2 regions of the Rhizobium sp. USDA 4016 genome follow, and region 2 is predicted to be linked to the other one. Evidence: predicted binding sites of a transcription regulator. Region 2 holds the regulator's gene; the other holds the start of a gene.
What was found. The regulator LexA, encoded in region 2, represses DNA repair genes until DNA is damaged. The targets are predictions, from matches to a motif close to TGTTCNNNNTGTGTTCNG.
Positions count from the first base shown of each region.

Region 1: a site for LexA is predicted at 2,251-2,268, ahead of ACZ9DP_RS33450 (DNA recombination protein RmuC). Genes of this name have one in related genera too.

Region 1 covers NZ_JBWCCY010000004.1:3,570,937-3,578,134, forward strand. The annotation lists gene def (peptide deformylase) at 1-509, opposite strand, end outside; partial or broken gene ACZ9DP_RS33445 (globin-coupled sensor protein) at 605-2,094, opposite strand; gene ACZ9DP_RS33450 (DNA recombination protein RmuC) at 2,301-3,524, shown strand; gene ACZ9DP_RS33455 (ribokinase) at 3,575-4,474, shown strand; gene ACZ9DP_RS33460 (methyl-accepting chemotaxis protein) at 4,706-7,039, shown strand; gene ptsN (PTS IIA-like nitrogen regulatory protein PtsN) at 7,115-7,198, opposite strand, start outside.
Region 2 covers NZ_JBWCCY010000004.1:2,046,977-2,054,174, forward strand. The annotation lists gene ACZ9DP_RS25365 (methyl-accepting chemotaxis protein) at 1-1,845, shown strand; gene kdsA (3-deoxy-8-phosphooctulonate synthase) at 1,868-2,713, opposite strand; gene ACZ9DP_RS25375 (VOC family protein) at 2,710-3,588, opposite strand; gene lexA (transcriptional repressor LexA) at 3,794-4,510, shown strand; gene gltA (citrate synthase) at 5,319-6,608, shown strand; gene lpxB (lipid-A-disaccharide synthase) at 6,634-7,198, opposite strand, start outside.

The DNA of each region.
Region 1 (7,198 bases), 1.5 Mb from region 2:
TTCGCCGACTTCGCCGCCTTCGTGAACTTCTTGATCACCATTTCCCGCTTCAGCCGCGAAATATAATCGATGAAGAGTACGCCGTTCAGATGGTCGATCTCGTGCTGAAGGCAAGTGGCGAGGAGGCCGTCGGCCTCAACGGTCTGCGCCTTGCCGTCACGGTCGAGATATTCGACGCTGACGGTCGCCGGACGCTCGACCTCGGCATAATAGTCCGGAATGGAAAGGCAGCCCTCTTCGTAGACCGATCGCTCGTCGGAAGATTTGACGATCTTCGGATTGATAAAGACCTGCGGCTGCTTTTCCTCGCCCTCCCGCGAAACGTCGATCACCAGTATCCGGCGCGGCACGCCGACCTGGATTGCGGCCAGGCCAATGCCCGGTGCGTCATACATCGTTTCCAGCATATCGTCGGCAAGACGCTTGAGATCGGCATCGACCCGCTCGATCGGTTTGGAAACCTGGCGGAGGACGGGATCTGGAAGAATGATAAGTGGCTTGATGGTCATCGCGTTCCCATAACCTATCTTTTCCAGCTAGGGAATTATCCTGAAACTCCGGAAAGTGCTTTTTTGCGCAGCCCTGCGGAATTTGCGGCATTCGGTCAGGCCGCGCGGCGGGAGGCCGGCGCCAGACGCTCCTGCGAGCCGATATTGAAGTGCTGCAGCAGCGCCACGAGGTTATCCACCTCCGCACGCAAGTGACGGCTCTCTGCCGAGGTATGTTCTACCATGCTTGAGTTCTGCTGCGTGATCGTGTCCATGTTGCGGATCGCAATGCTGACTTCGTTTACCCCTGTCGCCTGATCACGCGCTGCCGCTGCGATATCGGCGACGAAGCGGTTGATGATGTCGATACGGCTGATCATATCGCTAAGTGCCTCGCCGGTACTGCTGACGATGCCGACGCCCTCATTCACCTGCATGGAACTTTCCGAGATCAGATTCTTGATCTCCTTGGCTGCATCGGCAGTGCGCTGCGCGAGCTGGCGCACTTCCTGTGCGACGACTGCAAAGCCCTTGCCCGCCTCGCCGGCACGCGCGGCCTCGACGCCGGCGTTAAGTGCCAGAAGGTTCGTCTGGAAGGCGATTTCGTCAATGACGCCGATGATCTTGGCTATCTCGGCGGACGACTTCTCGATACCCGCCATGGCCGACACCGCGCTTGTCACGAGCTCACCTGAACTCTTCGCCTTCTCCTGCGTCTCGCGCACCGCACCGGATGCCTTCTCGGCATTTGCTGCGGTCTGGCCAACGCTGACGGAGAGCTGCTGGAGCGCAGCAGAGCTCTCCTCAATGCCGGCCGCCTGTTGCGCCGTGCGCATCGCCAGATCGTCGGTCGCCTTGGAAATTTCGTCGGTGCCGCTTAAAATTTCGCCGGAACTGCTGCGCACCGATGCGAACGAGGCGCGAAGGGCCGCCGCGGCGCGGTTATAGTCCTCCGCCATGTGGCGGAAATTGCCCGGCAGGTCCGCCGGCAGCGTTGCTTCGAGATCGCCCTTTGAAAGAGCTTCCAATCCGCGACGCAGATGCTCGAGCGCAATCGCCTGATCCGCTTCCGCCTTGGCACGCTCCTCTTCATGCTTGTGCCGCTTCTCTTCCAGCGCATCGAGATAGACAGAAATTGAATAGTCCATGTCGAGCATGCTGGCCTTGATGACCGAGGCGAGCTTCTCGGCAAGCGCCTTGCCCTTTTGATGGCCGAAACGTGACGGCCACTGCTTTTCCATGATGCCTTTGACAAGTTCTGCCATGACGATCGCATAACCGCCGATATACCAGCGCGGTTCAAGGCCAATGCGGGCATGCGCCCTGCCGACGGCGGTGACGCCGTTCACGTAGCTCTCGTCGAAATTGCCGCCGGCAAGGTTCGCCCAGTGATCCTCCTGGCGTTTCTTGGCGTGGCCGACATGCGTCTTGTCGGAAAAGAAGCCGGCCACAGCGGGCGTCCTGGCGATCTTAACTTGTCCAGCGCGCCGCCGATCAGTTCGCCGATGACCGGGCGCAGTTCGCGTATCGTCTTTCTCGCCTCGCTGTCGAGTTCGATGAAATCAAGGCGCTGCTTGAGTGCGTTTTCGAATTGCTGAGCGGTCATACTGTATTTCTGTCCTGGCGCATGGTGCGATAGAGGTCTCTTTTGAAACGACAATTCGAAAATATAGTTGAGTATTCGTTAAATTCGGGCGGCGATCTTCAGGAGCTTCGTGCCGCAGTGCGGCGGCACTTTGCCCACGAAATCGCGCTGTGGATTTGTTCACGTTTTGATCTAGCCATCGCCGGCGGGTTTGTTATTGTGCGCGAATGAACAATGTTACCGAATCGCTGACAATTTCGATCGCCGGGCTCAGCCCGACCATCCTCGCGCTCGCCGGTGGCGCTGTCGCTGTCGTTGTCGTGGTGCTCGTGTTCCTGCTGGTCAGGAACAGCAACCTGCGGCGCGAACAGGATGAGGAGGCAGCGATCCGGGCCGCGGAAGCCGATGCCCGGATGGCCGAGCTCCTGAAGATTCAGGCCGAGATGCAGGGACGCATTTCGATCATGGCTGAGGTCTTCGGAACGCGTCAGGCCGAACTCAACCAGGCGATCGGTCAGCGCCTCGACGGCATGTCGCAGCGTGTCAGCACGACGATCAGCGAACAGACGAAATCGACGCATGAGAACCTTCAGCGCCTGCAGGAGCGGCTCGCTGTCATCGATGCAGCTCAGAACAATATCCAGACGCTGGCGAAGGATGTCGTCGGGCTTCAGGCTATCCTCTCCAACAAGCAAACGCGCGGCGCCTTCGGCCAGTCGCGAATGGAGACCATCGTCGCCGACGGTCTGCCGATCGGCGCCTATGCTTTCCAGCAAACGCTTTCCAACGGCTCGCGGCCGGACTGCACCTTGCGCATGCCGAACGGTGCACCGCCGCTCGTCATCGATGCCAAGTTTCCTCTCGAAGCCTGGAATGCCATTCGCGACGCGGGCACGCCGGACGCAACCAAGCTTGCCTCGCAGCAATTCCGCCGCGATATGGAAATCCATGTCCGCGATATATCGGAGAAGTATCTTATCCAGGGTGAGACGCAGGAGACGGCTTTTCTCTTCGTTCCTTCGGAATCGATCTTCGCTGAAATTCATGAGAATTTCGAGCCGGTCGTCCACAAAGCGCATCGTTCCCGCATCGTCATTGTTTCGCCTTCGCTGCTGATGCTGTCGATCCAGGTCATCCAGGCCGTTTTGAAGGATCAGCGCATGCAGGCGCAGGCGCACGTCATCCAGGGCGAGGTAGCGATCCTGATGGATGATCTCGGGCGGCTCGATGAACGCGTGCGCAAACTGCAGACGCATTTTTCCCAGGCACAGCGGGATGTTGATCAGATCATCACGTCCACTGACAAACTCTCCAAACGCGGCGCAAAAATCGAAGCGCTGGAATTCGAGGGCGCAGAAGCGCTCAAGGAGGAACGTGAAAGCGGACCTCCGGCGAAGTCGGTCGAAAGCCGCACCGGCCTTCTCAAACTCAGGGTGGTTGACGAAGAGTGAGCCCATCGGGCAGTGTCCGTCGCCATAAGAAGCATGACAGGACACTCTTTATGATCACCGTTTTCGGCTCTATCAACATGGACCTCATCGCCACGACCGATCGCCTGCCAAAGCCTGGCGAAACGGTGGCCGGCAACGGTTTTGCAACGGCGGCGGGCGGCAAGGGAGCCAACCAGGCATTAGCCGCGCGACGCGCCGGCTGCGTGGTCCATATGGTGGGCGCAGTCGGCAAGGATGAATTTGCTGCACCGGCGCTGACGCTTCTCGATCAGGCGGGCATCCACCTTGCAGGCGTCAAGCATGTCGATGGACCCACCGGTACGGCGCTGATCCTTGTTGGTGGAGACGGCGAGAACATGATCGCCGTCGTGCCGGGCGCAAACGGGACCATCGCGGCCGAGGATGCCGATGCGGCGATCGGCGCCATGAGCAAGGGCGATACCCTGATGCTGCAGTTCGAGGTGCCCGCCCCGGCAGTCGAGCGTGCGCTGACCGCAGCCAAGGTCAAGGGCGTCACGACCGTCCTCAACCTCGCCCCGCTCATTGTGGACGCCCCGCGGCTTGGACGTCTCGCCGCTATCGTCATTGCCAACGAGACGGAGTTCGAGCTGCTTGCTGGCCAGGACAACATGAACCCGGCTGATCGCGAAACGGCGTTGAGACGCCTGCATGGAGAGACTGGGCAGACGTTGATCGTGACGCTCGGCGCCGACGGTGTGATCGCAATCCGGGATGGCGTCATTACACGAGCGAAAGGACTGAAGATCGAGCCGGTGGATACCGTCGGGGCGGGCGATACATTCTGCGGCTACTTTGCGGCAAGCCTCGATGAAGGCCTCGATTTCGAGGCTTCGCTGCGCCGGGCCGCCGTCGCCGGCTCGCTTGCCTGCCTCAAGGCCGGAGCACAGCCATCCATTCCCTTGTCCGCCGAAGTCGCAAACAAGATATAGTCTTGTCTATTTTGACCGGACACTCGAAGAAATATGAATCAGCTCAATATATTAGCCGAATGAATCGGTATAGTTTCATTCAAATTTAAGAGATCTCCGGCGATCTTTCTTTTGATCGCCGGGCTTTTCTTAAAAGGCCCCGGCAACGTCACGGCTGCTCCATGACGGCGCGGCATTTCCTCCCCGTGCCGGAGAATGCGACTCCGGTGCGTTGCCCCTGCCGAGGAACCCATGTCCATCTTCCGCATGAAGTCGCTTGCCGCAAAGCTCATCCTCATTACAGGCGCGGCCATCGCGCTTGTCCTACTGGTTTCCAACTTCTTCCTGATTGGCCAGACCCGCGATCGCGTTCATGCGTTGACGATGGACCAAGCCAACCTCGAAGCGAAATCAATCGCCAACGAGATCGCCGCGAATGTCGGCGAGCTGGCGAGTGCCGCGCGCTCGATGTCGGGCGTCCTCGGCCGCGGTCACGAAGGCAAGACCTTCGACCGCAAGGGCATCATTAACATCCTGAAGGCCAACCTCGAGCAGAATGCCTTTGCCTTTGGAAGCTGGTTCTGCGAACAGCTCGGCGCCTTTGACGGCAAAACAGCCGAGATCGCCGACAAACTCGATGAGGGCACGAACAAGAACGGCGCCTTTACGCCCTACTGGTCGAAGACGAGGGATGGCGCCATCCAGTTTTCGACCTTCGACAACGACTATACCGCCGAATGGTGGAAACTTGCCGCCGACACCGGCAAGGGCGCCATCACCTCACCCTATCTTGCCGAAGGCACCGACGTTCCGACGTTGCTGACTTCCATCGCCTATCCGGTCATGTCCGGCGGCAAGATGATTGGTGTCGAAGGCGTCGACATCTCGCTCAAGTCCCTCACCGACAAACTGCAGGCATTGCAACCCTTCGGTTCGGGCCGTGTCACTCTCGTTGCGCAAAACGGCAACTGGATCGTGGCGCCGACGAAAGAACTGATGTCGAAACCCTACGGCAACGGCGAAGCCGCGGCCGAAGTTAAGACAGCGCTAGCCTCGATGACCCCGAGTGTGGTTCGCAACCTCAACTTTGATGGCCATGAACCCTTCGATCGCGTCGTTTATCCGTTTGCCGTACCGGATCTTCATGCCACCTGGGTCGTACTCGTCGATGTTCCCCACAGCGCCATCAATGCACCGGTGCGAGATCAAACCTTCATGATGATCGCCGGTGGCATTGTTGTCCTTGGTGCCGTCATGCTGGCTCTCTATTTTGCCGTCCGCTCCTTGGTGCAAAAGCCTCTCGGCTTGCTCGTTGCAAGTGTCAAGGCACTCAGCGACGGCAAGTACGAAGAGCCGGTGACCGGCCAGGAGCGCGCAGACGAGATCGGTTCCGTCGCCAAGGCCCTCGAAGGATTCCGGTTTACGCTTGCCGATACGCAACGGCTCGAGGCAGAGGCCGACAATCAGCGCAGTGCCGCTGAAGCCGAACGCAGCCGCTCGGAAAGCGAGCGGCAGGAGTCTGTCGCGCTGCAGCGCCAGATCGTTTCCATCGTCGGTGCCGGGCTCTCAGAACTATCGCAGGGCAACCTCGGTCATCGCCTCACGGAGGAGTTCCCCGGCGAATACGCCAAGCTGAAGCAGGATTTCAACGCTGCGCTTGCCAGCCTTGAAGAGACGATCAACACGATGAACCTCAGCGTCGTGAACATTGGCTCCGGCACCAGCGAAATCAGCAACAGCGCCTCGGACCTTGCCAAGCGCACGGAACAGCAGGCGGCAAGCCTGGAAGAAACCGCCGCCGCGCTCAACGAGCTGACCGCTCAGGTCAATTCAAGTGCCGAGAATGCCCGCACGGCTGCAGAAAACGTCAATCTCGCCTGTGAAGATGCGGAAAAATCCGGCGAGGTGGTACAGAAAGCAATCGCCTCCATGCACGGCATCGAACAGTCATCGACGGAAGTCTCGCGCATCATCGGCGTCATCGACGAAATCGCTTTCCAGACGAACCTGCTGGCACTCAATGCCGGCGTCGAGGCGGCGCGCGCTGGTGAAGCGGGCAAGGGCTTCGCTGTCGTTGCTCAGGAAGTCCGTGAGCTGGCTCAACGCTCTGCAACTGCAGCCAAGGAGATCAAGACGCTCATCAACACCTCGGCCATCCAGGTCAAGGAAGGCGTCGATCTCGTCGGTCGCGCTGGCGGTACGCTGCATAAGATCGCCGAGCAGGTGATGGGCATCAACGGTCTCATCCGCCAGATCTCGGCCTCCGCGAGCGAACAGGCGATCGGCCTCAAGGAAATTAACCAGGCCATGAACCAGATGGACCAGGTGACCCAACAGAATGCGGCAATGGTGGAAGAAGCGACAGCGGCCAGTGTTGCGCTGAACGACGAGGCGCAGACGCTGAAAGCCCTCGTCCTTCGCTTCCGTGTGTCCGCTCAGGGCAACGCCACGGCGCTGCGCTCGACGGCGCAGCAGATGCGCACCCCGACGCCGGCCTACCGTCCCCCGGCTCCCGCCTCGCGCCGCCCTGCGCCACAGTCGCACAGTTCGGCCGCCGTTGTTCAGGACAACTGGGAAGAGTTTTGAGGCACACGTCTTCACACATGAAAAGAGGCGTCCGACAACCGGGCGCCTCTTTCATTTGCGATGATCGTCTACCGCTCAGGCAGCGTTCGATGCTTGCTCTTCATTGAGGAAAGCGTAGATCGCCGATGCGGAATCTGTGGCTCGCAGCTTCGCGACGAG
Region 2 (7,198 bases):
ATGAAACTCAATATTGCACGCAGCCTTGCTATCTTCGCGATGGTCGTCGCCGCGGGATTGATCGCTTCGATCGGCATACAGAATTATGCCTTCAATAAGCTGCGGGTGAACGGCGAGATGTACAAGCAAATCATCTACGGCAAGGATCTCGTCGCCGATATCCTGCCGCCGCCCCTCTACCTCGTTGAGTCTTACATGCTTGCGCTCGAAGCGGTGCAGCGCCCCGACGTTGCCAAGAAGAACGTCGAGCGCATCGAACATGTCCTGAAACCCGCCTACGAGGACCGCCGCAAATATTGGCTGGCGACCGCGCTCAGCTCGGACCTTAAGCAGAAGCTCTTGAACGATGTCCTTGTCAAAGGCGACGTGTTCTGGAAGGTGATGCAAGAGGAACTCGCGCCGGCCATTGTCAAGAATGACTCCGCAGTCATTCCGGCGTCCTTCGAAAAGCTTGCGACGAATTTCCATATCCATGAAAACGCCGTCAACGAACTCGTCGATATGGCGAACACCTTCCTGGCGTCCGCTGAAAAGGACGCCGCCGAACAGACACGCATCCTTTCGGCTATCACGCTCGCGGCTGCCGCAGTCTCGCTTTGCCTGCTTCTTGGCGGCCTTTACGTCTTCCGCCGCCGCGCCATCGTGCCGCTCTCGGCGATGCGCGACTATATGGCGATCCTTGCTGGCGGCGACTATTCGAAGGATGTGCCCTTCAGCCGCCGGGCCGACGAGATCGGGGAGATGGCGCGCGCCGTCACCGTCTTCCGCGAATCCGCCGAAGAGCGGAACAATATCCGTGCGCGCCAGGATGCCGAATGTCAGGCCCAAGCACAGCGCGATGCGGCGCTTGCCGCTGCCAAGGCAGACGAGGAAGCCGTCCGCGAGGGCGTCATCGCCAGCCTGAGCCGCGGCCTGGAACGGCTCTCCGGCGGCGATCTCACGGTCCAGCTTAGCGAGCCTTTCGACGCAGCCTACGAGAAGCTGCGCGAGCAGTTCAACTCGAGCGTCCGCACGCTTTCTGAGGCAATGAGGGAAATTTCGACCCTGACGAATGTAGTAAGGACCGGCTCCGGCGAAATCGCATCGAGCACAAACGATCTGGCCCGGCGAACAGAGCATCAAGCCGCCTCGCTGGAGCAGGCGGCCTCGGCGCTCGACCAGATCACGGTCACCGTCAAGAACTCGTCGGAACGGGCCATTGAAGCCAACGTGATGATGACGGCGACGAAGGAAAGCGCGAGCTATTCGGCAACCGTCGTGCACGAGGCGGTCGCTGCGATGGAGAAGATCGAGACATCATCTGCGCAGATCGGCGATATCATCAACGTCATCGACGAAATCGCCTTCCAGACCAACTTGCTCGCGCTCAATGCCGGCGTGGAAGCCGCCCGCGCGGGCGAGGCCGGAAAGGGTTTTGCGGTCGTTGCACAGGAAGTGCGCGACCTTGCCGGCCGCTCCGCCAATCTGGCAAAGGAAATCAAGCAGCTGATCGAGACGTCTTCCAGCCAGGTTTCGGCCGGCGTTGCCTTGGTCAACCGCACCGGTGAAGCGCTCAGCAATATCGATCAGCAGGTTCTGAAGGTCACCGCGCTGATCGAGTCGATCGTGCGTTCCTCCACCGAACAAACGACCGCTCTCCTGGAAGTCAACGCCGCCGTCAACACTATGGACAGCGTCACGCAGCAGAACGCGGCGATGGTTGAACACACAAGTGCCGCCTGCCGCGAGCTCGGTGACGAGGCGATACACCTCAATCACCTGCTGGCCCGTTTCCTTCTCGACGACGTAACGGCGTCCGCCGCAACGCGGTCGTACTCAAGCCAAAGGATGGCGCTCGCCGGTTGACGGCGGGCACCTTCCGCCAGTATCAGGCCGCCTTGACGACGGCGTCGAGGGCCAGCAGCTTTTCCAGAAGCCGCGGCATGTCGTTCAAATACACCATGTTGGGGCCGTCGCAGGGGGCATTGTCCGGATCCTGGTGGGTCTCGATGAAGACACCTGCAACTCCGACCGCAACTGCCGCCCGCGCCAGCGTCTCGACGAACTGGCGCTCCCCGCCCGACGTCGTGCCCTGGCCGCCGGGCTGTTGCACGGAATGGGTCGCATCGAAAATGACCGGAGCCCCCATGGCCGCCATGATCGGCAACGAGCGCATGTCCGAGACCAGCGTATTGTAACCGAAGGACGCGCCACGCTCACAAAGCAGAACATTCGAATTGCCGCTCTGATTTAGCTTGGCGAGAACATTCTTCATGTCCCAGGGAGCGAGAAACTGGCCCTTCTTGACGTTGATGACACGGCCGGTCTTCGCGGCTGCGACAAGCAGGTCCGTCTGACGGGAGAGGAAGGCCGGGATCTGCAGAACGTCCACGACCTCGGCGACCAGCGCGCATTGCTCTTCCGAATGGATATCTGTCAGAACCGGAATGCCGAGTTCCTTCTTGAGGTCGGCGAAGACTTCCAAGCCCTTCTCTAGACCGATACCGCGTTTGCTCGACAGCGAAGAGCGGTTCGCCTTGTCGAAGGAGGTCTTGTAGACGAGCCCGATGCCGAGCTTGCCGCAAAGCTCCTTGAGCGTGCCCGCAACCATGAAGGCATGGTCGCGGCTCTCCATTTCGCATGCGCCGGCGATCAGCGACAGCCTGCCACTGTTTGAAAATACGACGCGGCCGGCACCTTCGCCGACTGCGACTTCGGAATTCGTATTGCTCATCGGATCTCCTCGAAGGCGAAGATCGCACCTTGGCCGGGCGCAGGCTTCACCAGGACTCTGTTGTTCTTGCGTGTATAGGGCATCCCGTTATCAGCCAAAAGCGCTTCTGTCACGGCAAGATCGGTGGTGCGGAAAACGATAGCGCTGCCTCTTAGCCCCTTATCCACGGATAACGGCACCGAATCGAAATAAGCCTCCATCCCTTCCGGCGACAGAAGACTGATCCTGGCATTCGCTGCCGCGATCGCCACGCCAAACGGTGTCCGCTCGATTTCCGTCGTAGACACGGCCAACTGAAGGAACGAGCCGAAGGCTTCAGGCTCGGGCGCGCTTAGCACCATCTCCGAGATACCGGTTGCACCGTTCGCATGCTTTTCCAGCGCGCTCCGATCGGCCGGAAAGGCGTTGATGCGCTGGCAGTCAAAGAGGAAGAAATCCGGCACCCGAAGATCGGCGGCAAAGGCAAGCTTGAAAGTGCCTGTCGATTGCGACCCGTCCGGCATCTTGATCAGGCGCGAAAACTCCAACATGGCGCCGCCGCTCTTTCTCGCACGCACGAAATGAGCATGGTCGGCGTCCGCGTCCTCCGTGCTGAATGCGGCCGCAGAGAATCCGTCATTGCCGCACCGGAAACGAAAGGCCTGGTCGCGCGCCACAAAGACGTTTCCGTGCCGCACTGATTCTTCACATTCTTTCGCGCTCGCGACACCAAGCGGCTCGAGATAGGTCTTGTCGGCGAAAAAAACGCAAGCATTCACCGTGCCGAAAGGATGACGGCCCTCGGCGGCAACCGTGAACCCCAATCGTCCCAGCCGCTCCCGCGCGAGATCGATGTTGGTGACCGGTAGAACAAGATGATCCAACGGATGCAGCATGGCGTCAGGTCTCCATTTAATGTGCTGAAGATGTGTGCCGCTATGTGGTCAATGCAAGCTGAAAGCGCTGATCCGGCAAACAAAAGTTTCCAAAAATGAACGCAGTTGAGACGAAGTTTTACGAAAATTTAGGTACTTGCGGAACACATATGGAACATATAGTGTCCGTTCTGGCTTTGTTTCACGAATTTGGGGTTAAACTTCGATGCTGACACGCAAACAACAGGAGCTTCTCCTCTTCATTCATGAGCGTATGAAGGAATCCGGCGTTCCGCCATCGTTCGACGAAATGAAGGATGCGCTGGATCTCGCGTCCAAATCCGGCATCCACCGGCTGATTACCGCTTTGGAAGAGCGCGGTTTCATTCGTCGCCTACCGAATCGCGCCCGCGCGCTTGAAGTGATCAAGCTGCCGGAAGCCTACAGCCCGAGCATCCAGCCCCGCCGCGGCTTTTCGCCGAGCGTCATCGAGGGCAGCCTCGGCAAGCCGCAGCCTGCTGCCGCCGCGCCGAAGCCGGCGAACGAAGACAATACCAGCTCCATTTCGGTTCCCGTCATGGGCCGTATTGCGGCAGGCGTGCCGATCTCGGCGATCCAGAACAACACGCACGACATCAACGTTCCGGCCGATATGCTCGGCTCCGGCGAACACTACGCGCTTGAGGTCAAGGGCGATTCGATGATCGATGCTGGCATCTTCGATGGCGACACGGTCATCATCCGCAACACCAGCACCGCCAATCCCGGCGACATTGTCGTGGCACTGGTCGATGACGAGGAAGCGACGCTGAAGCGGTTCCGACGCAAGGGTGCGTCCATCGCGCTGGAAGCGGCGAACGCCGCCTACGAGACGCGCATCTTTGGACCGGATCGCGTAAAGGTTCAGGGTAAGCTCGTCGGCCTTATCCGCCGCTACCATTGACCGGCAGCGCGTCGCCGGCAAAGGCGACGGCGCGCCACTCATAGGCGTGGCGGCTCTAGGGGCGATCGAGTTTCTCGAAGGCGGTTGTCCAAAGCACGGTTCGACGGCACCGGTTTTCCGCAAGGTTTCATTCGCGAAATGCACTGCGCCGCATCGGCAGGCGCCGAACCGCAGCCTTGCCCGCGTGACGACGATGTCCGCGGCATCGCAAGCCGGGCGTGGCGCCGTTCCGCATCGCATTTCTTGCCTCTTCCTGCTGTTCCGGTGAAAATTTCGCTTTCCCTCCGTCTTTCGCGGGTCGCAGCGCCCTCACGGCTGCGATCGGTCAAAGCCAAAGCGCTGAGCGAAACATTCGTGCCGGACGCAAACCAGATCGCCGCCCCAAGCCCGAAAAAACCGTCGCAAAGCGCAGGCGTGTGCCCTGAGCGGCTCCTTAGCTCGCCATTTGCAGGCCGAAAGCCTCCGCGACATCTGCTGAAGCGGAATGCGCAGCTCGGCCGTTTTCAACTCCGGCATGCACCCAGCCCGCTGACACCCTATGAATACAACCAGAATGCAGCCCTGAGGGCGTTTCAGCAACAATAATCGATTGAAAAAAGTCCAAAAAACTGGATTGCAAAAAGCCGAATTAAATCATTGGCTTCCGCTATGCGCCTCCGGCATCGCAGGAGTGTCTAAAAGTTGATACTGCGATGCACAAAATGGCGCCACGGTAACTTGGCATTGGCGCCGTGATCATATAGCTATCGGAGAGGACGCTTAACCCTATGGCGCTTTTATGGCGCCACCGCCAGTTTGGAGGATCAGCATGACGGATCAAAGCGCAACAATCAAAATCGGCGACAAAACCGCCAATCTTTCCGTGAAAAGCGGAACGATCGGTCCGGATGTCATCGATATTGGTGCACTCTATAAAAACACCGGTTCCTTCACGTACGATCCTGGTTTCACCTCGACCGCTTCCTGTGAATCGAAGATCACCTATATCGACGGCGATGAAGGCATTCTGCTGCATCGCGGCTACCCGATCGAACAGCTTGCCGAACATGGCGACTTCCTGGAAGTCTGCTATCTGCTGCTTTACGGCGAATTGCCGACGGCTGCCCAGAAGAAGGATTTCGACTACCGCGTCACGCATCACACCATGGTGCACGAGCAGATGTCTCGCTTCTTCACCGGCTTCCGCCGCGACGCCCATCCGATGGCCGTCATGTGCGGCTGTGTCGGCGCTCTGTCTGCCTTCTACCACGACTCGACAGACATCACCGATCCGCATCAGCGCATGGTCGCAAGCCTGCGCATGATAGCCAAGATGCCGACTATCGCGGCGATGGCCTACAAGTACTATATCGGCCAGCCGTTCGTTTATCCGAAGAACGATCTCGACTACGCCTCGAACTTCCTGCGCATGTGCTTCGCGGTACCGTGCGAAGAATATGTCGTGAACCCGGTCCTCTCGCGCGCCATGGACCGTATCTTCATCCTGCACGCCGATCACGAGCAGAACGCCTCGACCTCGACGGTTCGCCTCGCCGGCTCTTCGGGTGCCAACCCGTTCGCATGCATCGCGGCCGGCATTGCCTGCCTTTGGGGCCCGGCTCATGGCGGTGCCAACGAGGCGGCGCTCAACATGCTTTCGGAAATCGGCTCGGTCGAGCGCATTCCGGAATATATCGCCCGCGCCAAGGACAAGAATGACCCGTTCCGCCTCATGGGCTTCGGTCACCGTGTCTACAAGAACTACGATCCGCGCGCCAAGATCATGCAGAAGACGACGCATGAGGTTCTCGCCGAACTCGGTCACAAGGACGATCCGCTTCTCGAAGTCGCGATGGAGCTGGAACGCATCGCGCTGACCGACGAATACTTCATCGAAAAGAAGCTCTACCCGAACATCGACTTCTATTCGGGCATCACGCTGAAGGCGCTGGGCTTCCCCACGACGATGTTCACGGTGCTCTTTGCGTTGGCCCGCACGGTCGGCTGGATCGCCCAGTGGAACGAGATGATCGAGGATCCACAGCAGCGCATCGGCCGTCCGCGCCAGCTCTATATCGGCGAACCGCTGCGCGACTACGTTCCGGTTTCGAAGCGCTAAGCCGCTTCCGCCCGAAAAAACCCGGTCAGAGACGGCCGGGTTTTTTCTTGTCCAGAATGTCGAGAACGATATCCGCCGCTTTCTCGCCCGGCGGCTTTTCCGTCTGCATGCGCTGCCAGACAAGGTCGAAACCTTCGAGCATTGCGCGCCGCTGGAGCGTGTCGCTGGAAAGGCGTTCCATCCAGCGCGCCAGGCTCGCGCCACGAACGACCTCGTTGATATATTCCGGGACGACGGCATAGTCGGCGATCAGATTAGGAATTGCTCCTGTCCACGTCTTGATGCGCCGCGTCATCATAGTGATGATCCAGTCTGTCTTATAGACTGAGACTGTCGGCACGCCTGTAAGTGCAAGCTCGAGGATGACAGTCCCCGAGGCAGCCATTGCCGCATCGGCCTCCGCGAAAGCCCGCCATTTCTGTTCATTGCCAGTCAGGATCTCCGGTTTCGTTTCCCAGTCCTTCACGAGGTTGCGAACCATCGATTCCCTGCGGCTGACGGTCGGCATGAGAAACCGCATTGTGCCACCGCGGGCGACGAGCTCATTGACGGCATCGCGAAAATAGGGAAGCAGCTTTGTGATCTCCGAC